Regions from separate parts of the Paenibacillus sp. J22P143 genome, predicted to be linked through region 1. Evidence: riboswitches for the same ligand, from Rfam matches in the RefSeq annotation. Region 1 holds a riboswitch; each other region holds the start of a gene.
What was found. Region 1 has a riboswitch for cobalamin ahead of AC58PQ_RS21985 (FecCD family ABC transporter permease). Riboswitches for the same ligand answer to the same signal wherever they lie in the genome.
Positions count from the first base shown of each region.

Region 1 (10,433 bases):
ATTGCTCGATGTGGGACGATTTGAAGCGCGCCTACGATCGCTTTTATTTCCCATGGCTGCGTAAGCTGCCGTTCCCGGAGCTCTTGCTGCACCTTGTGCGCCGAGGCTACCGGAAATACCGCAGATGGGCGCGAACTTCGAGTGAGTTACACAAGAAAAGTATGTAAACTGGTTTTTAACCGCAAACTCAGCATGTGATGTATCGCATGCTGAGTTTGCGGTTTTTTTCGTTTTGCATATATTTACTAATCGAGTATAGCAGCGGCATCTGGCGAGTGTATCGGCTCCTTTACACAACTAACGAGCAGGAGTTCAATGAAGTAAAGTGACGAGTTGGGATTACGATGTGAAGTTTGTTGTATATAGTTGAGTTATTGTACCAGAATGGAAAAAGCTTTTTCGATCGCCATTTTTATCATAGGTATAATGGGTATAGACAACCATCCTATTAAGATCAATAATTTGACTAACTGTATAGACTTCTTCCAACCAATACATAAAGTAAATACAAGGAGCTATCTCAACGTAATTAAATTGATAGTAACCTTTGTATCCTTTATGTTGCCCTGCAACCCCTTCATCATATAATTGGGATGATGCATACAATACTCCTCCTTTTATGAGCAGTATATGCAAAATCTAGGCGTATGCTCTAAATTCAGCTTTTTTTGTCGCTTTAAACTCTAACGAGTAACGATAGCCAATCCCGCGCTTTTTTATTTATATTGTTTTTATGTTCGATTTCTTTAATTAAACAAAACCACCATGATAGGCAACCTGCCATCAAAATAACTAAAGATAAGAAGATGCTTTTTTTCATTTTACTCTCTCACAATTGAAGTTTCACAGACGCGTATTGGTACCCACTGAATTCCCAGTTGAGATTACTGGTTTTCATGGTTATATTACTGAAAAAAATGATACACTACCTGAGATTCTAGATTTAGGATATGGAATGGAGTCTCTGCACAGCTATTTACATATCGCGGTATTCCCTGTAACTGAGAACCTTGATAGATTTATATGGAAAAACACTGAGATTCTCAAATTAAAAGACGGAACAAAAGTGTTATATTATGCAAACTTCGAATTGGGATATGAAATACGTTTTCAAAAGATGGTTTGAATTATAAATTGGCAGTCGGTAAGAAAAACTTAAGCAAAAAGTTTACGGTAGATGATTTGATGAAAATAGCAGAATCGATGAAATAGGTATTTGATTGCTCCAGAAACGAACCCGAATTTGATCTACGTAATAATCGGTATTTTAACGCAGAACTATAGCTCAATAGACATCAGGAGAAGGCTACCGACAGCATAGAACGGCAGCCTTCTCAGCGAACTGTTAGTTATCAACTATTTATGTTAAAATATGGTCATAAGTGGTCCGATCATCGAACGCAGTATAATGGTTATTAAGAAAATCCAATGATCTTTATAATATTTCGATTGGATACTATAGTTTTTTTGCCTTGATTACAAAAGTTACAGGAAGCATCTTTGCTTTTTTTGCAAATTTGCTGTTACCCCGCGATTGGATAATTTCATCATCAGATTGCTCAATCATTTGCAGTGTGAAAATCGACCTGTGTGATCTGGCTTGATTAAATGACTCTACTATCGCTCAATCGATTATTAATCTCCTTAAAGTCAAAAGAAAATATTTATAGGAAAAACTAACCAGCATACGTTTCCCTTAACAAAGAAAATGGAGGAAACCACTTAGGTCGATTTGATCCCGCATACGGTGCATATAAGTGGGAAAGCATTCAAAAAACATTCTAATACTAAATAATTTAAAATAAATTTTAGAATACTTTACCCCAGAATCCCCTCGTTTTTTTGTAGTCAAAGTGTAGCCAAAAGCTTTAAAGTACGCTAATTCCACCTAAAAATAGCTAACATTAATTAACACGATTAGAACCCCCAGCCCTTATGAAATAAGGCTTCTTGGCACTAATCAACATAACTTAAAAACAATTAAAGAGTTCAAAACAGGGGTTCGACTCCCCTCACCTCCATACAGAGAACCCGCTCACTGAGCGGGTTTTTGCTTTTTAATGAGCCGAATTGTAGACGAGATATTTTTAGAGTTTATTTTAGGAGACTCTTGTAGACGAAGTGTCTACAGAGAATTAGTCATGATGTTTAATAAGATAATCATTTTCAATTTGTTATCGAAAACGATGGCTAAGTACCAAAGTATAGCCCTGGATCAAATGTTAGCTTTAAGTAATTTGAACGTGTTTATTGAGACCATAGAGCCAGAGTTGACAACCATCACGCGCCGTTGTACCTCGCGTGGCTCCCTGCGCGAGGTGCCATAGAGGCAAGTAACCCTCATCCGAAGTTCATCAAGGCGGATGTAGCAAACTTGGAAACGGTTTTAATGCATTGACTTATATGTTTTGAATTTTAAACTTCATAGTAGAGCGACCTCCAGATGCTTTGGAGGCTGTGACCTTTTTAATTTTGTTTGTAAAATACATTTACAAAAGCAGATGTATTCACTATAGTTAGATCTTGAGTTCACTATGCTTAGTCCGAAAAAAATTAAATATTGGCCAATAGGTTCTCCTTGATCGAAGTCGATCGGGAGATTAAAAGGGAAGTTCGGTTCGAATCCGACGCGGTCCCGCCACTGTACTTGCAGAGTAGTATCCGTTATGCCACTGTGATGTTTGTTCGTCATGGGAAGGTTGGATACTGCGATGACGCAATAGCCAGGAGACCTGCCTATTTGGTGTTTATTCATGAATGTCTTCGAGGAAAAGATGCATGGAACTTGAAAGTTAGTTGCGACCGTTTTGTCGTATACACCTTTTACTTCTGCATGCAAGCCTCCTGAAACTGTTCAGGAGGCTTTTTTATATTTGAGTCAAACTTAGGAGATGGATCCAGATGGATGAAACGTTAATTCCAAGTAACGAATATGCCACAACCCTTCGCAGAAAATGGCTGGTCCTTTTGTTACTATCAGCCTTTTTGATAATTATCATCATTGGCGCTGCCAAATTTGGAACGATTCATGTGACCAATCGCGAGATTATTCAGGGGTTGTTTGCCCCATCGGTGGAGTCGACGAATCTGACAATTCTTCGAGATGTACGGTTCCCACGCATAGGAATGGACGTGTTTACAGGCATCGCGCTTGCTGGAGCAGGCGTCATCATGCAGGCTATTTTGCGAAACCCACTTGCCAGCCCGTTTACGCTAGGCGTGTCAAGCGGAGCTTCCTTCGGTGCAGCGTTGGCTATCGTTTTGGGCACTAGCTTGTTCGGCATTAAAACGATACTGACAAGCTCATGGCTGATTGCAACTAATGCTTTTGTATTTGGCTGCTTGTCCATTCTGTTAGTTTATGCGATCTCCAGCTTGAAGAATCATTCCGGCACGGTGCTGTTACTTGCAGGGGTTGCTTTTAGTTACTTGTTCTCCTCGGGGGTATCTGCACTAAAATATATTTCCAAAAATGATGTGCTTAAAGATTTGATTGTTTGGCTGATGGGAAGTACAAGCGGTACTAATTGGTCAGAAATAAAGCTGATCGCACCAGTCACTTTGATTGGTATGTTGATCATAATGCGTTACTCCTGGCAGTTAAATGTGCTGGCGCTTGGAGAGGAAATTGCCAGAACGACCGGTATTCGTGTAAAACAGCTTCGGCTAGTCTCGCTCTTCACGGTGACGGTCATCTCATCAATCACGATCGCGTTCACAGGGGTTATCGGCTTCGTCGGACTCGTGGCGCCTCATGTAGCGAGGATGATCATCGGTGTCGATCACCGATTTCTCGTTCCAGCGTCCTGCTTACTTGGTGCAATCCTATTATTACTCTCGGATACGGTTGCGCGAGCACTCTTTTCTCCTGTTGAGATCCCGGTCGGAATCGTAACTTCGATCATCGGCGTTCCATTCTTTATCTATTTATTGATCAGCAAGAAGAGAGAATATTGGAATTAAGGGGGAAAATCATGAGCCTGCGATTAGAGGAGGTAAGTTTTCAATATGGAGGACGCTCCGCGATTCACAAGGTGAGTTTGGAACTCGTTCGAGGGGAAGTCGTTGCGATTCTCGGTCCGAATGGAGCAGGTAAAAGCACGTTGTTGAAATGTATGGCCTATCTCTATCCGCCGAGAAGTGGTTCTGTTTCATACAAAGGCAAGCTACTACAACATTATTCTCCCAAACAGCGGGCGCGAATAATCGGATTCGTTCCTCAGCATTTCTCCGCGTCCATTCCAATGACCGTATTCGAGGTCGTTCTAATGGGGAGAACGCCATATCTTCGTTGGGGAACTACAAAAGAAGACATTGTGCAAGTCGAACGCATTCTGAATGAACTCAAGCTTTCCTCCCTTAAAAAGCGATATATTAGCGAACTTAGTGGCGGTGAACGCCAGAAAGTGATGCTGGCCCGCGCTTTGGCACAGCAGCCAGAAGTCATGCTGTTGGACGAGCCGATTACAGGTCTTGATATTCGGCATCAGCTTGAGGCGATGGACACGATTCAAGCTATGGTGAGGAATAACAACACTTCAGCCGTGATGGTTCTCCATGATCTCGAGTTAGCCTCACGTTATGCAGATCGCATCATTCTGATGAAGCAAGGTGAAGTGTACGCAACCGGTCACCCAAGTGAAGTGTTGACCGAGCGAAATTTACAGCAGGTGTATGGCATCGAAAGCATGATCGAACCCATTGCATTCGGTTTGAATATTACTCCTGTTCGACCTATATAGTGAAAAGAAAGAGGCGATGAAAATGAGAATTTATACGAAAACCGGGGATCTCGGCGAAACAAGCATTGTCGGCGGGCGTGTTTCGAAAGCAAGTGTAAAAGTGGATGCTTATGGAACAATCGATGAAGCTAACAGCATTATCGGCATTGCGATCACTTACATCCCTGAAACCGAACTTCAGATCAGAAATGAACTGGAGCAAATCCAACAAATTCTATTCGATTGCGGCAGTGATCTAAGCAAGAAAGAAGGAATGGAAGAACGCCGACCTTTTAAGGTAACAGAAGAGCTTCTAGAAGAGTTTCTACCTGAGATGGAGTCTCGCATCGATGCGTACATTCAAGAATCGCCACAACTGGAGCGCTTCGTTCTCCCTGGTGGCAGCCAAGCCTCTGCCTTTCTGCATTTGGCCCGGACGGTAGTACGTCGTGCCGAGCGGCGTGTCGTTGCGTTGTCCAAGGAGGAGCGGATTAATCCGCATGTACTTAAGTATATGAACCGAACGTCTGATTATTTATTTGCTGTTGCAAGAGTAATGAATTATCGATTAGGCATAGCGGATGTTGAATATGTGAGAAGCCCGAAAGTATTTAGGGAAATGAAGAAAAAGGATGCAAAATCCTAACTTGACGAACGTTGTCGATACGATGAAGGGGTGTATAAACAATGTCAACTTGGGATTTATCTCAAACAAAGCATCATGTTCTAATATGTAATGGATCGAGCTGCTTACGCATGCTCGGAGATGAAGTTACCGTTGCTATACGCGAAGAAATCGCGTCCCTTGGAGCGGAAGATCTGATTCATACAACAAGAACAAGATGCAATGGCCGCTGTGAGGATGCATCTGTTGTCACTGTCTATCCGGAGGGAAACTGGTATAAGAACATGACTCCCGAGAGCGGAAAGCAACTGGTTCGCGGGCTCTTACAATCAAACACACCCTTACAGGATCAGATAACTTTCTCCTACGATCAAGGTCGTTTCATCCTTAGCGGAAACGGAGTGGCTGGCATGCTTCCAAGTGTTGGAGCTGAACGAAAAAGAGCAAAAGCAGAAGCATAAGCAAAAGCAAAAGAACAATAAATCATTCTCAATGTCGAAAGGAGAGCCTTTTGTGATTTTATATTTAACGACAGCAGATACGGACATTTTGACTTTAAAAGCAGCTTTGCCAATGTTGCCAGAAGATTTCTCAGCGATTCGTTCCGCGAATGTTACCGATTGGCTGGATCGGGATGAATTGGCTGAGTCGTTCCTAGACCGGTGGCTGGCTCAGGCTAAGCTTGTTGTTCTTCTTATTCATGGAGGCCGTAAAGCTCAGCCGTATGCATTTGACAGAATTCGTAACCTCTGTCACCAGCAGCAGATTCCTTTCATGGCTTGGCCAGGCAATACCGAGCAAGACCCAGAGCTTGATCGAGCAACGAACGTGCCGCTTGAACTGTCAAGAAAGGCGATGTCCTATACGGTTTATGGTGGAGTCCGTAATTTCGTTCAGATGTTGCATTTTGTCAGTGACAACTGGCTGGGGACAAGTTATGGCTATGTTAAGCCAGCTTCGATGCCATGGGCCGGTATTTATAAGTCTAAGTCGTTGCTGCCGATTACATCGGATCAATGGGCGCAAGAGCACCAAGCAAAGTTAGCTCTAGGGTTGCCAGTAATCGGAATTTTATTTTACCGGGCGCATTGGATGAGCCAGAACATCGAGTTCATCGACTCGTTGTGTGAGGAGATCGCAGGAAAAGGCGGCATTCCGCTCCCGATTTTTGCTCAAAGTCTCAAGGAAAATTCGAACGACGAGCAGCAAGAAAGCTATGGACAGTTTCTGGTTGATTCGCACGGTCGTAAACTCGTGAATTGTTTAATCGTGACGATGAGTTTTGCGGTTCATGGTAGAGGGAACGACGTATGTCCACCGAGCCGAAGCAGCGTTTCTACCATCGAAGCATTGAACGTGCCTGTCCTTCAGGCGATTGTCTCCTTAAACAGCCATCAGCAGTGGGATGTAAGCGAGGCTGGCTTGTCACCGCTCGATATCGCGATGAACATTGCGCTTCCTGAGTTTGATGGACGCATCGTCACAGTGCCGATCAGCTTCAAGGAAATCGAGCAAGAGGATCCGGTGCTGAAGACATCGATTCGCAAATATGCCGCAGATCGCAGCCGCACGGGGTACATTGCTCGGCTTGCCATCAAGTGGTCAGGTCTGGGTAAGAAGGATAATTGGGATAAACGCATTGCATTACTGCTGAACAATTCTCCATCGAAAAATTCACGGATAGGCAATGCAGTCGGAATGGATTCGCTCAATTCGATCGTTGCCGTTATGCGTGCTATGGCAGAAAACGGATACGATCTTGGCGATCCTGAGAATCTTCCGCGAACAGGGGACGAGCTGGCGCATCTGATTATCGCGACTTGCAGCAATGATCGCGATTATTTGACCGAGGAACAGCTTGCAGCGGCTCATGGTCGTCTTCCTGTGTCTGACTATGCTGGTAACTGGGAGCAGATTAGTGAAAAGGCACGGCAGAAAGTTCAGCAAGCTTGGGGCCGACCACCCGGAGATATTTTCGTGTATGACAATCATGTTATTATTCCGGGTGTCCGATTCGGACATGTATTCGTCGGCTTGCAGCCGCCTCGCGGATTCAGCGACAATCCGTCCGCCATTTATCATAGTCCTGATCTTGTGCCGACCCACCATTACATTGGCTATTATCGGTGGTTGCGAGATACGTTTGGAGCGGATGCGGTCGTCCATCTTGGGAAGCATGGAACGCTGGAGTGGCTTCCGGGTAAAGGCATCGGTCTTTCGGAGAATTGTTATCCAGAGGTTGTTCTCGACGATCTCCCGAATTTCTATCCGTATATTATCAACAATCCAGGCGAAGGGACACAAGCCAAGCGGCGCGCTCATGCCACGATTATTGATCATATGGTGCCTGTAATCACCACCGCCGACACTTATGGTGAGCTGAGCCGAATCGAACTGTTACTCGAAGAGTATTACCAGGTGCAATTGCTCGATCCCAAGAAGCTCCCCTACATTCAGGAAGAACTTTGGAAGACGATAAAGCAAGCCCAGCTCGACCAGGATTTACAGCAAGCGGAACTCCCAACGGAATACGCGGAACTCAGCCTTTTTCTGAAAAATCTTGACGGTTATCTTTGTGAACTCAAAGAAGCACAAATCAGGGATGGACTCCATATTCTTGGGGAGACTCCAAAGTCGGAGGCAGCATGGGTTGATTTGCTTTATTCACTCGTACAGCATCCGAATGGAGATATTTCCTCGTTGCCTAACGCTGTCGCTGAAAGCTTGAATCTCGAATGGACGGCGATGCAGAGCGAGCTCGGAGAGACTTGGCAAGGGGAAATCCCAAGTTATTTAGCGTCATTTGCCGGTTTTCAGAAGAAGTTTACTGCTCGTGTTCGCGACCTTAAGGAATCGATTGAACAGATTTCTCGTCTCATCATTCAACAAATCATTCGAACAGGCGAGCTCGCGCAGAAGATAGAAATAAGCGCAGAGGAACTCAGCGTGGAAGTTCAAATCCCTGATGAAGTTCGCGTGCATCCTGTTATTCGAACGGTAACTTCGTATGTCGAGAATTCGCTAATACCTCGTCTATTGTGCATACCAGAGGAGATCGGCAACCTGCTTGTCGGCTTAAATGGCGGCTTCGTTCCAGCTGGTCCGAGCGGAGCGCCGACCCGGGGGATGGCGGATATTTTGCCGACGGGACGGAATTTCTATTCAGTCGATCCGTTAGCATTGCCTTCTTCTAGTTCATGGAGAATTGGTCGCCAATTGGCCGATGAGCTCATTCAGCGTTATGTGGACGAAGAGCATGAATATCCGAAGACGGTAGCTATTATCGTATGGGGTACATCGGCTATGCGAACGCGTGGCGACGATATCGCTCAGATTTATGCGTTAATGGGCGTCCGCCCAGTTTGGCAGCCTTCAAGCGGTCGTGTAATGGGACTTGAGGTTATATCACTTGAAGAGCTCGGAAGGCCGAGAGTTGATGTGACCGTGCGGATCAGCGGATTTTTCCGAGATGCCTTCCCACATATCGTTCGCATGATCGATGATGCTGTCAAGCTCGTTAGCGAGCTAGATGAGCCGGATGAAATGAATCCGCTGCGCATGCACATACGAGAAGAAGCGGTCGAGAAGATGCAGTCGGGTATGGAAGAATCCGCTGCGCTCGAATCTTCGCAGTATCGAATTTTCGGCAGCAAGCCGGGAACCTATGGCGCAGGTTTGCTTTCCTTGATCGAAAGCGGAAATTGGGAAACGGAACACGATATTGCCGAAGTATTCACGAATTGGTCCAGTTATGCTTACACAAGCACGCAGTATGGCACGCCTGCTCCGTCTGAATTCAAACATAGGCTCAGCCATATTCAGATTGCAACTAAAAACCAAGATAACCGTGAACACGACATCTTCGACAGCGATGATTATTTCCAAGAGCATGGCGGCATGATTGCCACGATACGCTCGCTGACAGGAAATAATCCGAAAATGTACTTCGGTGACACTTCTAACCCGTCGGTGCCGAAAATACGAGACATCACGGAGGAAGCGATGCGAGTGTTCCGCAGTCGGGTTGTTAACCCAAAATGGATCGAGGCAGCGCGTCGTCATGGATATAAAGGTGCTGTCGAAATGGCCAATACGACAGATTTCTTGTTCGGCTATGATGCGACTGCACATGTTATCGAGGACTGGATGTATGAGAAGCTGTCCGAAGAATACGTACTGAATCAACAAAACCGTGTGTTTTTGCAGCATTCGAACCCGTGGGCGCTCAAGGATATCGCGGAACGGTTGCTGGAGGCGGCGCAGCGTAGGCTGTGGGAGTCACCTAATCCTCAGACGATCGAGGGTCTAATGAACGCACTGCTGCAGGTGGAAGAGTGCCTTGAAGAAAGAGGGAATACCAATGGCGAGTCCTAATACACTGCGCCATATCTATCCGTTTCATGCCATTGTGGGTCAAGAAGCCGTCAAGCTGTCGCTACTACTTAATGCAGTTTCTCCTCAAGTAGGTGGTGTACTCATTCAAGGAGAGCGCGGCAATGCGAAGTCAACAGCGGTCCGCGCTCTACGCAAGTTAATGCCGCTCGTGCCGTATGTACCGGGTTGCCCGTCACATTGCGATCCGGCTATGCCCTTTGAATTTTGCCCACATTGCACAGGAAAAAAATGGGATGGACCGGTGGAGTATGCAGAAGCACCGTTCGTTGAGCTGCCGCTCTCCGCTACGGAAGATCGGCTAAGCGGTCATCTGAATATGGAGGCAGCCCTCCAGAATGGAACTTACACTTTCCAGCCCGGGCTGCTGGCGCAAGCTCATCGTGGCATATTGTATGTAGATGAAATCAACCTGTTGCCAGATCATCTGATCGATGCGTTGCTCGATGCGGCTGCTTCAGGTTGGAATCATGTAGAGCGTGAAGGCTTTTCTTTATCGCATCCGGCGCGCTTCATTCTGGTCGGCACGATGAACCCGGAAGAAGGGGAATTGCGGCCTCAGCTGGCCGACCGATTCGGCTTGTCTGTACCAGTAATCACGCCGAAAGATATCGAAGCCCGAACTTCGGTCATGAGTAGACGGATGCAATTTGAAGCAAATCCGGAACAATTCGTCCGTCAGTGGGAGGAGCAAG
Region 1 covers NZ_JCAUAQ010000020.1:20,176-30,608, reverse strand. Annotated here, with positions in the region: gene AC58PQ_RS22000 (serine/threonine protein kinase) at 1-167, shown strand, start outside; gene AC58PQ_RS21995 (MoaF-related domain-containing protein) at 340-606, opposite strand; partial or broken gene AC58PQ_RS21990 (class I SAM-dependent methyltransferase) at 1,457-1,570, opposite strand; cobalamin riboswitch at 2,553-2,754, shown strand; gene AC58PQ_RS21985 (FecCD family ABC transporter permease) at 2,902-3,963, shown strand; gene AC58PQ_RS21980 (ABC transporter ATP-binding protein) at 3,975-4,742, shown strand; gene AC58PQ_RS21975 (cob(I)yrinic acid a,c-diamide adenosyltransferase) at 4,765-5,367, shown strand; gene AC58PQ_RS21970 ((2Fe-2S) ferredoxin domain-containing protein) at 5,409-5,807, shown strand; gene cobN (cobaltochelatase subunit CobN) at 5,860-9,720, shown strand; gene AC58PQ_RS21960 (VWA domain-containing protein) at 9,686-10,433, shown strand, end outside.

Region 2 (10,433 bases), on a different contig from region 1:
GTACTCATCATTTCGAAGCATTTTTGATCCTAAAGGATGCACTTTTGCACTAATTCAGCTAAGTTTAGCGGTTTTCCCCGAAAATAAGTGTACTTTAAGCATCTTTGAGTATGTGTAGACCGCTGAACCCACAATGTATAAAACTGAAAGTGGTTACAAAAACAATCAACTTACGCGCAAACGCCATTGCTCCATTTCCAATCCAATATTTGCTTTTTCCAGGGATTGAACCTGACTTGCATGTCAAAATTAGTTACTCTCACGTACTCGCATTTCGGCTTCAGGCTCGCCGCCTCCATACATTAACCCCGCGACACGCCTGCGCTTTCGAATGTCGCCATTTCCTTCATGATCTTGCCTGCGGCATCGATCAAGTTGAACACAAGCACCGCGCCCGTGCCTTCGCCCAGTCGCATATCCATCTGCAGCATCGCTGCGAGGCCAACTGACTCGAGCAGCTTCGTATGTCCCTGCTCCTGCGATAAGTGCGAGGCGAGCATGTAGGACGCGCTTAGCGGAGCTAATCGGCTCGCCACGAGTGCCGCTGTCGACGAGATGAAGCCGTCGACGACAACCGGGCAGCGATGCTTCGCTGCGCCGAGGATCACCCCAACGAGTCCGGCGATCTCTAATCCGCCGACCTTACTTAACACCTCAAGCGCATAATCACCGCTTGAGCTCGCACTTTCTTCTGCACTTACACTCCGCCCACGCAATCCATTCACATCCAACGCCCTATTCACCACCGACTGCTTGTGCAACCATGTAGCATCGTCAATGCCTGTTCCACGGCCGACAGCAAGGCCAGCGTCCAAACCAGTCAACGCACACAAAATCGCTGCACTCGCGGTTGTATTTCCGATGCCCATTTCGCCTGTGGCGAAAAGTCGGTAGCCTTTTGCCACCAAATCGTCCACGATCTCGCTGCCTGCTTGAATCGCCTGAACCGTCTCCTCCAAATAGAGAGCCGCTTCCTTCGCCATATTACGCGTACCCTTTCTGACTTTGCGAGAGACGAGGTTCGGATGCTCCAAGTCCGCATTGACCCCCATATCTACACACACCACATCAGCTCCGGCATGTCGAGCTAGTACATTAACAGCAGCCCCGCCATATAGGAAATTGAGCACCATTTGGGGGGTCACTGCCGCTGGGAAGGCACTGATGCCTTCCTCACAAACACCATGATCACCAGCCATGACAATAACCGCTTTTTTCTCAAAAGTCGGCATCACTTCGCCTGTAATTCCTGCGACTTGACGTGCGATATCCTCCAGCTTCCCTAAGCTACCTTGCGGCTTTGTCAATTGGTTCAAGTGATCATTAGCTTGAAGAGCCACCTCATGATGGATGGGTTCAATCGCGTTAATCAAATTATGTAGTGTGTTCATTCTCGTCATCCTCCCGCCTATAATTATTTCCCAGGTTGTAATAAAATTTGCGGTACCTCACTTACAGGGTGCTTCAGGACAATCGGCTCTGTTCCGTACACTTCTGCTATTTGTTCACTCGTAATGATGTCTTCTGGTGCTCCAATCGCGATGACCCGCCCCTCATGCACGATCATCAATCGTGTGCAGTATTGCGCTGCCAAATTCAAGTCATGCAGCACAGCTACAACCGTAAGCGCTGACTCTTGCTGCCAGCAACGAATATAATCCATCATCTGTATTTGATAGCCGATGTCTAGAAAGGTGGTTGGTTCATCCAACATAAGCAAGCTTGGTTGCTGTGCCATTACTTTGGCCAGTGCAACACGTTGACGCTCACCGCCGCTTAAACGCTCAATCGTTCGATCTACGAGCGCTTCCAGCTCTAGCTTAGTAATAATCGCATCTATGAGTCCATCCGCTTCCATCCTATCCTCGCCAAGCCAATTCTGGAAGGGATAGCGTCCCATCTCAACAACCTCACGAACCGTGAAGCCAACGGGTGGCAACGCATCTTGCTGAAGAACAGCAAGCCATTTTGCCAACTCTTTACGAGAATAAGAGGATACCTCTTTTCCCTTTACCCACACTTTCCCATGCATGACAGGATCCATGCCGGAGAGGAGTCGAAGCAAGGTTGATTTACCACTGCCATTGGGTCCAATAATCCCAAAAAACTCCCCCTGCTGAACCTCAAAGCTAACATTATCCAACACTTGCTGCTCCCGAAAGCTCTGAAAAAGCTGCTCCACTTTAATCATCGTCATCAACCTCTTAACGTTTTCTTATCTTTATGGAGCAGATAGGCAAAGAATGGCGCCCCCAGAAACGCCGTTATAACCCCGAGAGGAATTTCCGTAGGACTAAGCAGCGTTCGAGCTAGGGTGTCTGCCCATAACACATAAATCCCACCGCCAATCGCGGATAAAGGAATGATTAATCGATAATCCGGACCCACCAACAGTCGTACCAAGTGCGGCACGATCAGTCCTACGAAGCCGATAACTCCAGCCACGGATACAGCAGCAGCCGTAATCAATGTCGAAGCGATCAGTACGATCAACTTCGTGCGCTCCACATGAACGCCGAGATGGGCCGCTTGTCGCTCACCCAACGCAAGCAGGTTTAACGATCTCGCATAGCTTAACAGAATTACAAGACCGATAACGAGATAGGGTGCAATCATATACGTATATGACCATCCCCGCATCGTAAGACTGCCCATGAGCCAAAAAATAATCTCATTAATCGTTTGGTCTGAGATTGCAACCAAGAAGGACACGAACGCGCCTAGAAAGGCTTGCATCACAACTCCGGATAAAATCAGCGTCTCCATCTTCAGCTTCCCTTCAATCATCGCCAGCTTTAAGACCAATAACAGGGAAATAAGCCCTGTCGCGAAAGCCACAATCGGGATCGACCATTGCCCGAACCAGGCGAATTGCAATCCGAAGTAAATAAGAAAAGCAGCCCCGACAGAAGCTCCTGAAGATACGCCAAGCGAATAAGGGTCAGCAAGAGGATTGCGCAGTACCCCTTGAAATCCAGCGCCAGCTATGGAGAGTACAGCCCCAACTAGAATACCAAGCAGAACACGAGGAATTCTCACTTTATTAATAATTTGTTCGGAAGATTGCGGCCATTTCACCTCAATATGACTTCCAACCCAAGGAAGATGTTTCCCAAGAATCCCCACTATATGAGAAATAGGAAGCTGAGCTGAGCCGATGGATAAACTCACCACAATAGAAAGAAGAAGGAGTATAACTCCTACTCCTCCCCCAAACATCAATTTTCTTTTCATTATTTCACCAATTCAGGGTAGATGCCTTTCGCCATTTCCAGCAGTCCGTCTGTCAATCTCGGACCTGGGCGGCTTAGCGAGTTTTGGTCTAAACCTACCACACGTTTATTTTTCACGGCGTCAATGGCATCCCACCCACCGCGTGTGCGAATAATTTCTTCTAACGGCTTCTTGCTCTTGAAGTCCGTAATCCCATTAGCGAATAAGATAACATTCGGATTCTGCTGAATGATCTTCTCTTCACTGATTTCATACCAGCCAGCTTTATCGGCAGCTACATTAATTCCACCTGAGAGCGTGATTAATTCATCCATGAACACTCCGCTTCCCACGGTCCAGCCTGGTGCAAACTCGATGTACACTTTTTTCTTGTTCTCTTGTTTCACATCTTTCACGGCATCGACAACCTTCTGACGATCCGCTTTCATTTTAGCGACAACTTTCTCAGCTTGTTCTTGATGATCGGTAATCTGTCCAAATGTTATAATATTGTTCATCGCATCATCTAGCGTTTTTGGCTCTACTTTAAAGACATTAATGTTCATCCCACGTAGTTCCTCAACTGATTTAGCTTCCATGGAAACACCAGAGAAAACAATATTCGCATTCGAAGCAATGACGGCCTCCATGTTTGGTTGCGTGATGCTGCCCAGCTTCGGCTTCGATTTAACTGCTTCTGGGTAATCATCGAAATCAGATACTCCCACGATATTCGCTTCTAGTCCAATCGCGAACAGCGCTTCTGTCTCTGATGGCGAAACCGATGCAATTCGTTCTGGCGCTTTGTCGAACGTAAACTCTTTCCCAGTCGCATCCTCCACTTTCAAAGGATATGTCGTTTTCTTCGCTGAGACAGGTGCTGATGTCGATGCCGTTGTTGTTGGAGCCTTCGTCCCCTCACCGCCGAGTTTCGATGGATCCGTGATTTCCGTTTCTTTTTTAGCACATGCCGCTAAAGAAATAGCTGTTGCAACCGCTAATGTTAAAATAAGACCTTTTTTGAACCTACTTTGTTTCATCAAATAAACCCTCTTTCTTTTTCATTAATTATCGATCCCATCAAACAAAAAAGTCTCCCTGTTCACTAGGAACGAGGGAGACGATAAATCGCGGTATTGGGCAACGAACTAACGTACGCTGCTTCCTGATTTAACGCGATCCTTTTCCTCGAAGGATGTTGTATTGGCACCATAGGCAGGTATCCTGACTCTCCAACCATTCGCATGGTTGAATTACAGTGGCGGGACCGTGCCGGATTTAAACCGGCTTCCCCTAAACTAATAACCTTCCATTTTGGAAACTTATCAGTACCTATAGTTGCAAATTATAAGATCAAGCTATTTGTCGATTATAGACGTTCTCTTACTTTTGCGCAATGATTTTGAGGACTTTCAAAGCCTCGTCCATTTTCGGAGCATTCTGAGGTATGAACGCGAATAAACCTTTTCCCTCATAGCCTTGCTCTTTCATCCATTTGTTTCCTGTAAGCGGAATGCCATATAAATGCTTTTCAGCGGCTTTGCCTTCTTCTTTGATTTCGATAACCCCTTCAGGGTAATCTGCTGGATTAATCGTGTCATCTAATGATACGAATCCCGCTTGGTTACTCAAGCCCTTGAACTGTTCTTCGCCCAAAATGAAGATGCCGTTACCTCCAGCAGCCAGCTCAACAATCATTTTTTCCATTGAAAAAATAGGGGATGTATTCAGCTTCACAGTAGGTAATTCTCCTACCTTGTCTTTCAAGGATACTTCCATCTTCTCCGCCGCTTCACTTGGAAAACCGTTAGGTCCCATAATAAATAGCGATACATCTGCTTTCGGCCCACCACAAGCGGTAAGTGTCAGCATCATTCCTAGCATTACAACGAATAGCCATTTCGCCTTCATGTATGTAATTCCCTCCGTCATGTACTCTCTCTTATCGATAGTCGCCAGAAAAGTCGGTTTTCACCGACTTTTCTTTCCAGATGTCATGTATTCATTTATTTTGTGATCCAGCATCGTGCTTAATTCAACAACCTCATCAGATGTCATTTCTCGACCTTCCATGACCATCTGTTCCATTTTTCTTCTCAACGTGTTGATCTCTTCTTCAAGTAAAGCTCGGGAATTTTGCTTCTTGGCATTTCTGGTCAGCCAGCGCTGTCCGAACTCTTGCTCGCGAATTTGAAATTGCTTCTGAAAGTTAGTAAGCTGATATTCCATAAAAACCATGCTCATCCCTCCTTACTCTAAGAATACCAGTTTTCATTCCCTATGAATATATGAATTTATCACAAAAATTTCTTGTAACAATTATAATTTTCTTAAGAAATTACCGATTCTCTCTAATGCTTCATTAAGCTGAGAAACACTATACGCATAAGAGCATCGTAGGAAGCCCTCTCCACCCAATCCAAATACATCACCAGGTACAGCAGCAACCTTACATTCGTACAAGAGTCGTTGTGCAAATTCATCAGAGGTTAATCCTGTAGCAACAATACTTGGGAATGCATAGAATGCGCCCTGTGGTTCATGGCATTCGAGTCCTACCTCTCGGAAGCCTCTGACAACCAATCGTCTCCGTTGATTATAGGATTCAATCATACGATCTTTCTCTTCAAGTCCATTCGTCAACGCTTCATGCGCTGCTACTTGCCCCATGACAGGTGCACACATGACCGTATATTGGTGAATCTTAGTCATCGCTGAGATCAACTCACGGTGACCGCAGGCATACCCCATCCGCCAGCCTGTCATTGCGAAAGCCTTGGAGAACCCGCTAACAAGAATCGTCCGATCCTGCATCCCTGGAACCGCGGCGAAACTCACATGCTTCTGACCGTATGTCAACTCTGCATAAATTTCATCGGAAATGACAATCAGATCATGTTCTTCGACAACTTTGGCAATCGGCAGCCAGTCCTCATAGGTCATAATACCGCCAGTTGGATTGCTTGGGTAGCACAGAATTAATATTTTGGAGCGTGGCGTAATCGCATCACGAAGCGCTTTTTCCGTCAGCTTAAATTGATCCTTCGCGAATGTTTCGATACCAACTGGCACACCGCCGCTAATGGCTGTGATTGGCGAGTATGAAATATAACATGGCTCCGGAATCAGAATTTCATCCCCCGGTGTAATCAGTGAGCGCAGTGCTAGATCGATCGCTTCGCTGCCGCCAACGGTTACGAGCACTTCATTCGATGGTTCATATTTAACTTTAAATGAAGTATACAAATAGTTCGCAATCGCTTCGCGGAGTTCAGGAATACCGGAGTTTGGCGTATATTTCGTTCTGCCGCGCTCCAAGGAATGAACAGCAGCCTCACGAACGTGCCAAGGTGTGGAGAAATCCGGTTCGCCGACACCCAGTGAGATGATATCCTCTTTACTATTGCTTACGAGATCAAAAAACTTCCGAATGCCGGACGGCTTCATGTCACGTACAGCAGGCGCGAGGTAGTCCTGCATGGATTTTTTACTGGATTGAATCGTGGTCTCATCCTTGATCATGGCGCTACCTCTTCCTTACGGCGAAACAAGCATCCGATGATCATCTTCCTGATCTTCGAAAATAATGCCGTCTTGTTTGTATTTTTTCAAAATAAAGTTCGTTTTCGTTGAAAGAACTCGGTCAATCGGCGATAGCTTATTAGATACGAAAGAAGCAACCTGCTTCAACGAGCTTCCCTCAATTTCGACAAGCAAATCATAGGCCCCTGACATGAGATAAACTGATTTGACTTCTGGATATAAATAGATCCGTTCCGCAATCGCATCAAACCCGCGCCCGCGCTCCGGCGTAATTTGCACTTCAATTAGGGCGGTAACCTTTTCGTCATCTACTTTGCTCCAGTTTACGACTGTCGCGTATTTAACGATGACCTTATCCGCTTCCATCTCGCTTATCGCTCGCGCAACTTCGGCCTCCGCCGTTCCTAACATGGTGGCGATCAGATCCGCGCTCCTGCGGGCGTCTTCCTTTAGTAAATCGAGAATTTTAAGCTTCAAAGTATCCATGGTTAAACCTACCTTTCTGAGATATGTTTCATTCATCCATTCATCTTACAATGAATCGCTGTCCTAATTCAATTACTGATCGCGGAAGATAGGCAGAATATTTATATATATTTGAAAATTCCACTCGGATTGGCAAAAAAAAGCCACTGGATGACCTCCAAGTGGCTTTTGCTTAAAAAAGATCCATACTTAAATACCGTTCACCTGTATCTGGTGCAATGCAAAGCACTCGTTTTCCTGCCCCGAGCTTCCTTGCAACCTGTATACCTGTCCAGACCGAGGCTCCAGCAGAAGGACCGACTAGGATGCCTTCCATACTTGCCAAATTTCTCATCGTTTGGATGGCATCCTCATCTGACACTTGCACAATTTCATCATAGACGCTTGTGTTCAAAATAGCTGGAACAAAGCCTGGGCTTGTACCCACCAGTTTATGCGGTCCTGGACTTCCACCAGAAAGCACTGGTGATCCCTTTGGCTCTACGACATAAATCTGGATATTCGGCAAATGTTCCCTAAGTACTTCACCAGTCCCCGTAATCGTGCCACCCGTTCCGGAGGTCGCGACGAATGCATCTAACCTGCCCTCCATTTGCTGCAAGATTTCAGGCGCTGTCGTGATGCGATGAATACTTGGATTCGCTGGGTTTTCAAACTGCTGTGGAATAAAGCTACCAGGAATTTGATCCCGTAGCTCCACAGCCTTAGCAATGGCACCTGGCATCCGCAAAGCGGCTGGCGTTAAAACCACTTCTGCACCGTAGGCCTTCAGAATATTTATACGTTCCTTACTCATATTATCCGGCATAATCAAAATCGCTCTATAACCCTTCGCCGCCGCGTTCATCGCTAGTCCGATGCCGGTATTTCCGCTTGTAGGCTCAATAATCGTCGCTCCTGGCCCAAGCTGACCTGACTTTTCAGCCTGATCAATGAGATTCCATGCAGCACGATCTTTCACGCTTCCGCTCGGATTGAAATACTCCAGCTTCACGTACAGCTCGGCAGCTTCCGGTTCTACTAATCGGTTAATCGCTACTACGGGGGTATCTCCGATTAGCTCTGTGATGCTGTTAACCATCTTTTTAGGCATTGGTGCCCCCTCCTCATCCCACAATCATGCTACTCACATTTTCATGTTGAAACCTAGTCTATGTCAAGGCTTAGGCTTGGATGCGGTTAGATTATTTCTGATGAATAACCATGAGAAGAACGTTGAGCTCCCAATAACCAGCAGCAGAACATTGATCACTATTGGCTCCTTGCTCCATGAGATGACACAAATAAATAACAACACACCGCAGACGCGCCCTACATTCAAGGATAGCTCTCGCAGGACAATGTATTCCTCCCTCTGTTTGGCACTCTCTTCATCCGAACCAATCAAATCAAAGACGACAGAAATCATGGGAATGGAGTACATGGGGAAAAAGAGGGCAGACCCTATCCCAAACATCAGTAAGGTACTGTATGTTATCTCCCAAAAGAACGGCAAAATCACAAGAACAACCATAACCGAGCCAATGAACATACTTGTCTTGCGAAAAGTTGGTCGAATGAAACGACCTGCTGCCCAGAAACTAACTAGCGCAACGGATGATGTAATTAGAGCGAAATTTCCTAAGCTTGCTTCACTTGAAGTGGATATGTACACCAGCAACCCAATCATAAAGCCAAATACACCTTCGCGGACTCCTTGAAAAAGTAAAGCCAGACTTACTCGCTTCCAAGCCGTTTCAGGTTGTCTAAGTATTCGCAGCGGAAGCAGCCATTCGTAGGTTCCACTCAACTTCCTCTTTTTCAGAAAAAAACTGACTACAACGCCTAATACAAATATGCCTAAGGAAATGGAAAAAATAAGACGATAACCCGCTCCATCTCCTAAATTAACAATGAGTAAACCAGAAATCCACGGAGCAATAATGCCAGCACCTGCGCCCAGAAGGCCAACCCAACCATTAAATCGATCCCGATTGTCAGGATCCGTCACCTCAAAATAAACGACATTGAAGGCAATCCAGAACAAGCCTACGGAGATCCCTTGCACGAAGCCTAACCATACAAAATAGTGGACACTGCTCGTCCCCATCCATAGCACTAGCATGTAGAAACACGCTGAGATCGAAACACCAATACGTAAACAATTCATTTTATTGTGTTCTTTCACCCACTTTCCGGCTAACCAAAAGGTAATGGCCATCGTTAAATGGGTCGTTAAAGTAAACCAGCCGATTAAGGTAAAATCGTTCTTGGCTTTCCACAAATAGACGCCGACGAATGTACCTGACAACGCATTTGCTCCGCCGAATAACGCATGAACAATAAGCAAAAGGATCGCTTGAGCATCCAGCTTCCCCTTGCTTTTCACATTCGTTTGATTCGTTTGCATACTCCTCCTCCTACCTGAGACCGAATATTGGCTCTTGTTAAGTTTCCCCTTTGGAGTGAAAATATGAGGCGAATAGACGCAAAAAAAACCGAATCCATGAGGACTCGGTTTCCTTTCAAGCGTTGCTATTCCGATTTGATGCGTTCAACCATCAGTAATCGATCTGTATCTGAGAGCACTTTTTCCACCCTGAAACACGATGGGCACACATAAACATCCGTAGTGAAAGGACCTGTTAGGAAAGCACTTCCTAACGTCTTAGGAATACTAGGCGTGAACGAAGCTCCGCTTGTTACTTCCGTTCCAGCAAGGAGCAAGAATTCATGACAATTCGAACACTCCGGCGCTTCTTCCTGTTCATCCGTCAATTGTTGGACCTTCTCGCCATATTTATCGAGCGGCTCATCGGAATCATCCCAAGCCAATGATAAATCCTCATCGGATTCAGCATATTCTTGTTCGTTGAAACGCAGCTTCTGCCCCGTCTGCTTGACCTTCAGATCAATGCTGCGGTAATCATTTAATTCATTAAAACAGTGCGGACACTCATCTTCTGGTCCAATTTCCGGATCCCAAACGATCTCTGTTTGGCACCACGGACACACAACTTCTTCATTGCTGCTCATTGCGAAATCCTCCACCTAAATGCAATCATGCATATTTCCATACATAATAAACCCCAGCCGCTACAAACACAAGCGCGATAGCAAACAAGGTTCCCCACAGGTATTTCATTTTTTAAGCCTCCAAGACTATGTAAAATACTAAGTTACACATGCTCCGACCACATAGGATAAGGAGA
Region 2 covers NZ_JCAUAQ010000002.1:87,228-97,660, reverse strand. Annotated here, with positions in the region: gene cobT (nicotinate-nucleotide--dimethylbenzimidazole phosphoribosyltransferase) at 303-1,391, opposite strand; gene AC58PQ_RS04220 (heme ABC transporter ATP-binding protein) at 1,415-2,191, opposite strand; gene AC58PQ_RS04215 (FecCD family ABC transporter permease) at 2,197-3,234, opposite strand; gene AC58PQ_RS04210 (ABC transporter substrate-binding protein) at 3,234-4,253, opposite strand; cobalamin riboswitch at 4,411-4,564, opposite strand; gene AC58PQ_RS04205 (hypothetical protein) at 4,597-5,124, opposite strand; gene AC58PQ_RS04200 (aspartyl-phosphate phosphatase Spo0E family protein) at 5,185-5,451, opposite strand; gene AC58PQ_RS04195 (aminotransferase class I/II-fold pyridoxal phosphate-dependent enzyme) at 5,533-6,735, opposite strand; gene AC58PQ_RS04190 (Lrp/AsnC family transcriptional regulator) at 6,751-7,242, opposite strand; gene cysK (cysteine synthase A) at 7,415-8,335, opposite strand; gene AC58PQ_RS04180 (MFS transporter) at 8,399-9,631, opposite strand; gene AC58PQ_RS04175 (hypothetical protein) at 9,757-10,257, opposite strand; gene AC58PQ_RS04170 (DUF350 domain-containing protein) at 10,396-10,433, opposite strand, start outside.
Region 2: it holds a riboswitch for cobalamin, as region 1 does, so the genes downstream of both, AC58PQ_RS04210 (ABC transporter substrate-binding protein) here and AC58PQ_RS21985 (FecCD family ABC transporter permease) in region 1, are expected to answer to the same signal.

Region 3 (10,433 bases), on a different contig from region 1:
CGGGGGCAGACACCGCAAAGATCTGGCGCAACGTTCTGGACTTGCCAACACAATTAAGCCGAGTATGATGCTTAGTCTGCATATCAATTGGTCCAAAAAATCGGGTACACGAGGTCCGCTTGTTATTTATCAAAATCAATCTGAAAGTATTTTGCTAGCAAGTCTACTACAAGATGCTTTGAATCAAGTCTACGGTACGGAAGGGCTCCCAGTTCTTGGTAAAAAGTATCATGTAATCAAATACACAAAATGCCCTACCGTCATCGTTGAACTCGGATTTCTATCCAATAAGTCGGATCGCAAACTGTTGAATGATAGTCATCATCAATCCAAACTTGCTAAGGCGATTACACAAGCGGTCGAGCAATATTTCACTATGACTCATCCGAAGTAGCCTATTTGACCATTTGTGAAATGGGGACAAAGGTTGCTTCCTTTTGAATACTTGGAATTGCCTCTTTAATCACATGTGCCGTCTTCTTCCCAGGAGGCCCGACATGTCCAATAGCAATCACTTCATCTTTGTCATGAATTAATTTCTTAAGCTTGACCATTTGTTTATTAATATGACTGTACGTATACAAATCATCTAAAAATAGCTGATTGTCTGCATGCGGTACGCCACGTGATTCTGCAATTTTGCCAATTAAGCTCTTCGGCGTTGTCCGACTATCCAGCAATATCAGATTTCGTTCTTTGCAAATCTCTATAAGGATCTTCATTACTCTTTCATCCGCTGTCGCTTTGGAGCCCATATGATTATTAATACCTATGGCAAAAGGAACATCGTCGATCGCTGCAACCATGCGTTTATGAATTTCTTCGCTGGACAAGTCCGTTGTTATGGCACCCGGACCTAACCAACTCTTCTTCCCTCTTACAGGCTCCATTGGCAGGTGCAGGATAACCTCTAGTCCTCTGTCATGAGCTAGCTGTGCATCCTGCTTGGTTGAGGGCAGGAAGGGCATGACAGCCACTGTGAAGGGAATGGGCAGCTTCAGTATTTCAGCAGTACCCTCCATGTTATTACCAAAGTCATCAATGACGATGGCTACCTTCTTCGTCACAGGTCCCGTAGACTGCTGCAGGTTCAAACCGGGCTCTGCCCCTGAATACCCTGGATTAATTATCAAGATAGTCCCGGCAATAAGGGTAAGCGCCACCTGTCGACAACCTGCAAATGTTGGAAACAACTTCATCCTCTTCTCCTCCTTAAAGGTTTTCGTCAGAAAACTGGCTTCGTAAGCATAGCTATTGCTTTAGAAAGTCTTACTGTAAATTGAGCCATGCTTTCCAGTTTTACTCATTATGCTTCTCTTCCTCATCAAATATGCGTTTAGACATAGGCATACAAAAAAACCGTTAAAGTCCTCAAGGTTGAGTTCTTTAACGGTTTGTATTTGTTGTATTCACTTAATGTTCTTTGCGTCCAGGAATGACCCCAGTCTGTTCATAGGAAGCCACAATAATATCAATTTCCTTTTTCAACTCCGTAAGTAGTTCAGCCTCAGGAACTTTACGAATCATCTCTCCATAACGGAACAACATGCCTTCTCCGCGAGCTCCCGCGATACCAATATCCGCTTCTCTCGCTTCACCAGGTCCATTCACGGCACAACCCAAAACTGAAACCTTAATAGGTACTTTGATTTTGGCAATGTAATCCTCAACTTCATTCGCGATTGAGAATAAATCAATATCCAAGCGACCACAAGTCGGGCAGGAAACCAGCGTCGCGGCGTTCGTAATCAAACCAAACGTCTTGAGCAGCTCTCTTGCGACCTTGATCTCTTCTACGGGGTCAGCACTCAAAGAAATACGAAGCGTATTCCCGATACCCATATTCAGCAAAGTTCCTATCCCAGCAGCGCTCTTCACAGCCCCTGTAAAGAGCGTCCCAGCTTCTGTAATCCCAAGATGAAGCGGATAGTTAAACGCCTTCGCAGCCTGTGAATACGCAGCAATGGCCATAGGGACATCAGAAGCCTTCAAGGATACGATAATATCATGGAAATCGAGTTCTTCCAAAATATTGATATGGAACAAGGCACTTTCCACCATAGCTTCCGGCGTTGGATACCCATACTTTTCAAGAAGATGATTCTCAAGAGAACCCGCATTAACACCAATACGAATCGGAATTCCGCGCTCTTTACATGCCTTAACAACCGCCTCGACCTTCTCACGGCGACCAATATTACCTGGATTAATACGCACTTTGTCAATCCCATTCTCAATCGCAGCAAGTGCCAACCGATGATCAAAGTGGATGTCTGAGACAAGTGGAATATGAATTTGCTTCTTGATTTCCTTAATGGCTTCTGCGGCTTCTTTATTGTTTACGGTCACACGTACTAGCTGGCAGCCTGCTTCTTCTAGGCGAAGAATTTCCGCTACTGTCGCTTTCACATCAGCCGTTTTCGTTGTGCACATGCTCTGCATGATCACTTCGTTACTGCCACCGATCGTTAGATCGCCTACACGCACGGCTCTAGTATCTCTTCTATGGAACATTTTGGTTCCTCTCCCCATGACACCAAACATCCTCCGCTCCAATTCCCAGAATTGGAAATCGGATTGGAGGCTGCCTGTTAGTTTATTAAATTATAGGTTAAGCACTTTCTTCCTTCTTCTTACCAGATGGCTGTGCACCCTCTTTGGTTGTCAGAACAGGCGTGATCTTGTTTTGGATCGTTTCTTTGGAAACGACACAGGTAGATACATCTGTTCTTGAAGGAACTTCAAACATCACATCAAGCATAATGCTTTCAATGATGGCTCTCAAACCACGAGCACCGGTATTCCGCTTAATCGCTTCTTTGGCAATAGCATCAAGTGCTTCTGCGTCGAATTCAAGCGATACGTTATCCATCTCGAGCATCTTCTGGTATTGCTTCACAAGCGCGTTCTTAGGCTCGGAAAGAATACGCACAAGGGCAGCTTCATCAAGCGGCTCTAGTGTTGAAATGACCGGCAAACGACCTACGAATTCCGGAATCAATCCGAATCTCAATAGATCCTCAGGAAGGACCATAGATAGGTATTCACCTGGTTTCAGGTCAACTTTCATTCCATCTGTGCTAAAACCAATGACTTTTTTACCGATTCTGCGTTTGATAATTTGCTCTAAACCATCAAAAGCTCCACCACAAATAAACAAAATATTCGTCGTGTCGATTTGAATGAATTCTTGATGCGGATGCTTACGACCACCTTGCGGAGGTACGGAAGCTACTGTGCCTTCAAGAATTTTGAGAAGAGCTTGCTGTACACCTTCACCGGAAACATCGCGTGTAATGGACGGATTCTCGGATTTACGTGCAACTTTATCAATCTCATCAATATAGATGATGCCGCGCTCTGCTTTTTCAACATCATAATCAGCAGCTTGGATGAGTTTGAGCAAGATGTTCTCTACATCTTCACCCACATAACCAGCTTCTGTTAAGGAAGTTGCGTCCGCAATTGCAAAAGGCACATTCAAAATTTTCGCAAGAGTTTGCGCAAGAAGTGTTTTACCACTACCTGTTGGCCCTAGAAGGACGATATTACTTTTTTGAAGCTCTACATCTTCAAGCTTGTTCTGAGAATTAATCCGTTTGTAGTGGTTATATACCGCAACTGCCAACGATTTCTTCGCTTGTTCTTGACCAATGACGTATTGATCCAAAATATTACGAATTTCTTTTGGCTTTGGAACATCCTTCAGATCTAGCTCTTCTTCATGCCCTAATTCTTCTTCCACAATCTCCGTACAAAGCTCTATGCATTCATCACAAATGTAAACTCCCGGTCCGGCAACAAGTTTGCGAACTTGGTCCTGGGATTTTCCACAAAAGGAACATTTGAGTTGGCCTTTTTCATCGTTAAATTTAAACATGGGATCACTCCTTTATTTCAAGTCGTTTCGAGTGATAACCTCGTCGATTAACCCATATGCCTTCGCTTCATCAGCGCTCATAAAGTTATCTCGGTCGGTGTCTCTTTCGATCTTTTCAAGCGGCTGTCCCGTTCGGTCCACGTAAATCTGGTTGAGTTTATTCTTGGTCTTGATAATCCAATCCGCATGGATTTTGATATCGGTTGCTTGACCTCTAACACCGCCGAGCGGTTGGTGAATCATTACTTCTGCATTCGGCAGCGCGTATCGCTTACCTTTGGCTCCTGCTGTCAAAAGCAAAGAACCCATACTTGCGGCCATACCTACACAAATCGTAGATACATCCGGTTTAATAAACTGCATGGTATCAAAGATACCCATTCCAGCCGTAACAGACCCACCAGGTGAGTTGATATATAAGTGTATATCTTTTTCAGGGTCCTGGGCGGATAAAAAGAGCAGCTGGGCAATGACCAAATTAGCCACATCGTCATCAATAGCGGTCCCGATGAAGATTATGCGGTCCTTAAGTAAACGCGAGTAGATATCGTAGGAACGCTCCCCACGAGCCTCTTGTTCTACAACCATAGGAATAAGACTCATTGTACCAACTCCTTTTGCGGCAATCGCCATGTTCTCTCATTTGAGATTCACTTACAGTTTAACACGATTGGGCAACAATGTCATTTTTCTGAAATCAGCTATGTAAGCGGTAATATGTATGTACTAAGGAGTTTAAACGTAAATTAGGGTAAAAGAAAGGCACGTTGCTTGCGTACGTGCCTTTACTTACCTTATTTACACGGCTGCGGAAACATGCTTGCTATTTTGAAGCAAGAAATCAACCGTTTTTCTGATAACTAGATCATTGCTAAGACCTTCAAGCGATCCGTTTGATGCAAACAGCTCACGAAGCTCAGCTGTTGATTTTTGGTAAGACGGTGCATATTTCTCAAGTTCCGCGTCAACTTCTTCATCGGAAACTGTGATTTTTTCTGCAGCTGCGATAGCTTCAAGAACAAGGTTGTTACGAACACGCTTGTCAGCATCTTCTTTCATTTGTTCTTTCAACGCGCTCTCGTTTTGGCCGGAGAACTGGTAGTAGATTTCAAGCGTCATGCCTTGGGAGCGAAGACGTCTTTCGAATTCTTTTACCATGATATCAAGCTCAGCTTCAACCATCGAACCTGGAATTTCAACTTCTGCGTTAGCAGCAACTTTCTCAACAACCGCAGTTTCAAGAGCAGCTTCGGAATCTTTCGCTTTGCGCTCTTGCATACGTTTTTGAAGCTCTTCTTTGTACTCGACAAGTGTATCGAACTCACTTACGTCTTTCGCGAACTCATCATCAAGCTCAGGCAGGTTTTTGCGTTTGATATCGTGAAGTTTCACTTTAAACACAGCTGCTTTGCCTTTCAGATCTTCGGAATGGTAGTTTTCAGGGAAGCTAACATTAACGTCTTTCTCTTCGCCTTTACCAAGACCTACGAGTTGCTCTTCAAAACCTGGGATGAAAGAGTTGGATCCAAGCTCAAGGGAATACTTCTCCGCTTTACCGCCTTCGAATGCTACTTCATCAACGAATCCTTCGAAATCGATGATAACGACATCGCCGTTAGCAGCTTGTCCTTCTTCAAGAACAACCAATTCAGCATGACGTTGTTGCAAACGTGCAAGCTCTTCATTCAATTCATCTTCAGAAACTACAGCGTTAACTGCTTCTACTTCGATTCCTTTGTAATCGCCAAGCGTTACTTCAGGCTTAACTGTTACTTTAGCTTTGAATTTCAAGACTTGACCTTTACCAAATTGCTCAACATCTACTTCAGGACGATCAACAGGCTCGATTTTAACCTCTTCAATCGCTTCTACGTAAACTTCTGGCAAAATGATATCTAGTGCATCTTGATACAAGCTTTCAACACCGAATTTAGCTTCAAAGATTGAACGAGGCACTTTCCCTTTACGGAATCCTGGAACATTCACTTTCGCTGATACCTTCTTAAATGCTTTATCCAAAGCATCTGCTACACGTTCTGCCCCAACTTCAACTTCAAGAACGCCAACGTTCTTCTCTATTTTTTCCCAACTTGCTTTCATTTTATGCCTTCCCCTCCAAAAATGTACCATGACATATATTTTTCACGTTAAGCTCATTATAACCATTCTATTATACCATATAACATTTTCATTTCAAGCGAGCATTGTTCTTAGCTAGGATCAGGGCTAAATTGCTTAACAAATGCGGTAAGCACGTTGTGCGCCCGCTTCCATTGCAACGTCATCTCATCCACAATTCCATAGATCTCTAACAACTCATCGCGATCAACCGTACCAAACAATTTATCTTGCAAAATCGCATGCAGCGCGGAGGCCCACACGTCTACCGCACTTTCTTCTGTCCTTAGTAACTCAGCGTATATCGAAGTTCCATACGCATAGGCAAGAAACTCCTGCCAAGTCTGGGTAGCAAAGTAGACAAAGTCAGGCTGGCTTATTTCACTAATGTCCCCGACTCTGCGAATCATATCACGAATTCGTAATGGAAAATCCTCCGCTGTTAGCGGCGTCTCATCAATTTCGACGAGAACGGTTTTACCATTCTTGGGAAACTCGATATAGCCATGCTCCCCCATCTGTTTAAGCGTTTGAAGGGCTTTGAATTGAAGATGAGGGTGTCTTGCCCTTTCGCAAAGCCAGGTCTTCACGTACTGGCTCACCTCAGGTTGCTCGATATAAGCAAGCTGCTCCAAGGCACTCACTTGTCCCTCCAGCGATCCTTCTTGAAGCATCTTTTGAAGCTTCATCACAAAAGCCCCATCATCCGAAGCAGCCTTGTCATGAATGTATTGCCGCATTAAAGCAGATTCTTCCTCTGAATCCTCTTCTTCTGTTTCTGTTGATGGAAACATGGTCTCTGGAAACATGGTGAGCAACCAGTGGCGCAGGGCTTCCCATTGATCAGACTTATTCGCATCGATATTGGGAAATTGCAGCAGAAAAGTAAGCATCTCTAGCGCTTCTTTATATTGCTCGGAGCGTAACAACTTCGTTAACTCGTCTTCATAGAACTTCTCTGTTTTAGGAAAAAGAATGACATTATCCAAAGTAGGGTCTGACATAGGGATCACCTCTGTTCATGGTCTTGTTTGTGCCAGTTTACTCCATCATCCAAATGATTGCAAAAAAAATATTAACAAAAGTGTTGACTTCCTACAAAACGATATGATATTATAACTCTTGCTTCGCCAAACGGATTAAGTCCAGGCGGTAAGAAGTGACATGGGTCTCAGTAGCTCAGCTGGATAGAGCACACGCCTTCTAAGCGTGCGGTCGGGGGTTCGAATCCCTCCTGGGACGTTGCAGTTAGAGAAAAGACCGCGAGAAATCGCGGTCTTTTTTTTGTTTATTCATAAGGAATAACGGCTCACTTTTTTATTTTCAATAAGGAATAATTTCAAACAAAAGCAGTCGAAAACAAAGTCTTTGCATACGCTTGGATTTCATGTATAGTATTCATCAATTGCATATTGTGGGAATAGGTGCTTTGGTCATGCCACATTTGACTAGAGCTTAAAAGGGAAGTTCGGTGTAATACCGACGCGGTCCCGCCACTGTAACAGAGGAGTCGACGCCACCGGTGCCACTGATCGAAAGATCGGGAAGGCGAGCGTTTGACGAGGATTCTGGAGCCAGGAGACCTGCCTAATTCTGACAGCACTGTTTTACCTACGGGAGATAGGGAGGTGTTAGAGATCGTAAACACTGTATACACATACACAGGGTATCTTTAACCTTTTTTATTAAGGTTAGAGATGCCCTTTTTTGATTTTCCGGGATTCGTACACAAGCAAAAATTGAGGAGGATTACCCCATGTGCGCACTATTAAGCAGTAATTTAGGATATCCAAGAATTGGCGAGAACCGCGAGTGGAAGAAAGCGTTAGAGGCCTTTTGGGCAGGCAAGCTAGACGAGAGTGAGTTTACAAAGCAAATCGAAGACATCCGTCTACATAACCTGCGCCTGCAGCAGCAAAAAGGTATTGACCTTATCCCTGTAGGTGACTTCAGCCTCTATGATCACGTGCTGGACACATCCACCATGTTCGGACTCGTTCCAAAGCGTTTCCCCTATGAAGGCGGCGAAGTCCCACTTGCCACTTACTATGCGATGGCTCGCGGCAGTCAAGGGGCGACAGCTTGTGAAATGACCAAATGGTTCAACACCAATTATCATTACATCGTTCCTGAATTACAGGATGCACAGCCAGCGCTTACGATCAACAAGCCACTTGAGGCTTATCGAGAGGCTAAGCAAAAGCTGGGCATTCATGGGAAGCCTGTGGTTCTAGGCCTATTTACTTTCCTTAAGCTAGCTAAGGGGTATAAAACAAATGAAATCGATAGCCTAATCGAATTATTTCTACCGCTCTATTCACGTATTTTGACGGAGCTGGCAGAGGAAGGTGTGGAATGGGTACAGATCGATGAGCCGATTCTTGTGCAGTCTTTAAGCTCAACAGATTTAGGACGTGTAAAGCACATCTTCGCGACGCTGACGGCAGCTGCGCCGACTCTTAAAATCATCGTTCAAACGTATTTCGATGCCGTTGATCAATACCAGGATCTTATTTCCCTTCCCGTTCATGGGATTGGACTTGATTTTATCCATGGATATGAGTTGAACTGGAGTCATCTCCAGACACATGGCTTCCCAGCGGATAAAGTGCTTGGCGTTGGCATTGTGGATGGACGCAATATTTGGCAGACGGATTTGAGTAAGCAGCTTGATTTCCTTGCTCAACTTGAAGCAATCGTTCCTTATGAGCGCATGCTGCTGCAGCCTTCATCCAGCCTGCTGCATGTTCCTGTTTCCACCCGTAAAGAAAATAAGCTTGAGCCTGTATTGCGGGATGCTCTAGCATTTGCGGAAGAAAAGCTGACTGAACTTTCGATTTTGACAAGAGCTCTTCAACACGGCCAAGATTCCATTCGATTGGAATTAGACATCAACCAAAAGGCGATCGCGAAGCTTAATGCTTCCTCCTATCGGAATAAAGCTATTGTCCAACAAGCGATCGCGAATATCGGGCAACAGCGCCATGAAAGAAATAGCAGCTTCACAACGCGCAGAGGCCTTCAAGCAGCAAAATGGCAGCTTCCATTCCTGCCAACTACGACGATTGGATCATTTCCACAAACAGCTGAGGTCCGTAACGCTCGTAAAAATTGGCGCAGCGGCGAATGGACACCTGAGCAATATGAGTCGTTCATTCAAGAACAGATTACGGAATGGATTAAGTTACAGGAAGAGCTTGGACTAGATGTGCTTGTACACGGAGAATTCGAGCGTACGGATATGGTTGAGTTTTTCGGTGAAAAGCTGGATGGGTTTGCTTTTACCTCGAATGGATGGGTTCAATCCTATGGTTCTCGCTGCGTGAAACCGCCAGTTATTTTTGGCGATGTAGAATTCGTGCAAGAGATGACGGTCAAAGAGACGAAGTTTGCCCAATCGCTTACTGAGAAACCGGTTAAGGGCATGTTGACAGGTCCGATCACGATTCTTAACTGGTCATTCGTGAGAAGTGATATTTCCCGCGAACAGGTTGCTTACCAAATCGCACTTGCTCTACGCGAGGAAGTTGAAGCACTCGAAAAAGCGGGTATTGAGATGATTCAAGTAGATGAGCCTGCGTTGCGAGAAGGTTTACCTTTGAAAAAAAGAGACTGGCAAGCTTATCTCGACTGGGCTGTACTCGCCTTCCGCTTGTCCACAGCAACAGTCGGTGATGAGACGCAAATTCATACGCATATGTGTTACTGCGAGTTCCATGATATTATTGACGCCATCCGCGCGCTAGACGCTGATGTTATCTCTATTGAAACCTCGAGAAGTCACGGTGAGCTGATCCATAGCTTCGAGGAGCATACGTATGACCAAGGGATCGGGCTTGGTGTCTATGACATTCACAGTCCGCGAGTCCCTTCCGTAACTGAAATGGTAGAAATGATTGAGCGTGCTCTTCAGGTGCTAGAGCCTGAACTATTCTGGATTAATCCGGACTGCGGCTTGAAAACACGAGGAAAAGAAGAGACTATCGCTGCTCTACGCGTGATGGTTGAGGCAGCTAAACTGTTTAGAGCAAGCCGAAGTGAACTTATCCCTTCCTAAGAAATGTATAAGAAAAGCACCCCTGCTGCTTCTGCAAGGGTGCTGCAACGAACTTCTTTTTACACAGATGGCCTGTTCGGTTGATGGTGACCTGGCTCCGTTGAATCCAGATTCGATTGAATACGCGATGATTGTTTCGAGTTATCGATCGTACTTTGCGTTTTCTGGTCCATATTTTTCTTTTTACCCATGGTAAGCAACTCCTTCTACTCATAGAATGAAAGCTACATTAGTATGGAGGGTTTCCGTGCTGAATATGCTGGATATCTTCACCATGACTCGGGGTGCGAGTCTATTACTCAGCGGGTGCGACAAGCCATTAAAACAAAGAGCCTGTAGGGATCTCTCCCTACAGGCTTTTGCTCATGCCAAACGACG
Region 3 covers NZ_JCAUAQ010000009.1:103,089-113,521, reverse strand. Annotated here, with positions in the region: gene AC58PQ_RS15465 (N-acetylmuramoyl-L-alanine amidase family protein) at 1-394, shown strand, start outside; gene AC58PQ_RS15460 (divergent polysaccharide deacetylase family protein) at 396-1,199, opposite strand; gene ispG (flavodoxin-dependent (E)-4-hydroxy-3-methylbut-2-enyl-diphosphate synthase) at 1,414-2,514, opposite strand; gene clpX (ATP-dependent protease ATP-binding subunit ClpX) at 2,612-3,880, opposite strand; gene clpP (ATP-dependent Clp endopeptidase proteolytic subunit ClpP) at 3,893-4,483, opposite strand; gene tig (trigger factor) at 4,679-5,980, opposite strand; gene AC58PQ_RS15435 (hypothetical protein) at 6,091-7,002, opposite strand; tRNA gene AC58PQ_RS15430 (tRNA-Arg) at 7,167-7,240, shown strand; cobalamin riboswitch at 7,404-7,604, shown strand; gene metE (5-methyltetrahydropteroyltriglutamate--homocysteine S-methyltransferase) at 7,755-10,055, shown strand; gene AC58PQ_RS15420 (hypothetical protein) at 10,115-10,246, opposite strand.
Region 3: it holds a riboswitch for cobalamin, as region 1 does, so the genes downstream of both, metE (5-methyltetrahydropteroyltriglutamate--homocysteine S-methyltransferase) here and AC58PQ_RS21985 (FecCD family ABC transporter permease) in region 1, are expected to answer to the same signal.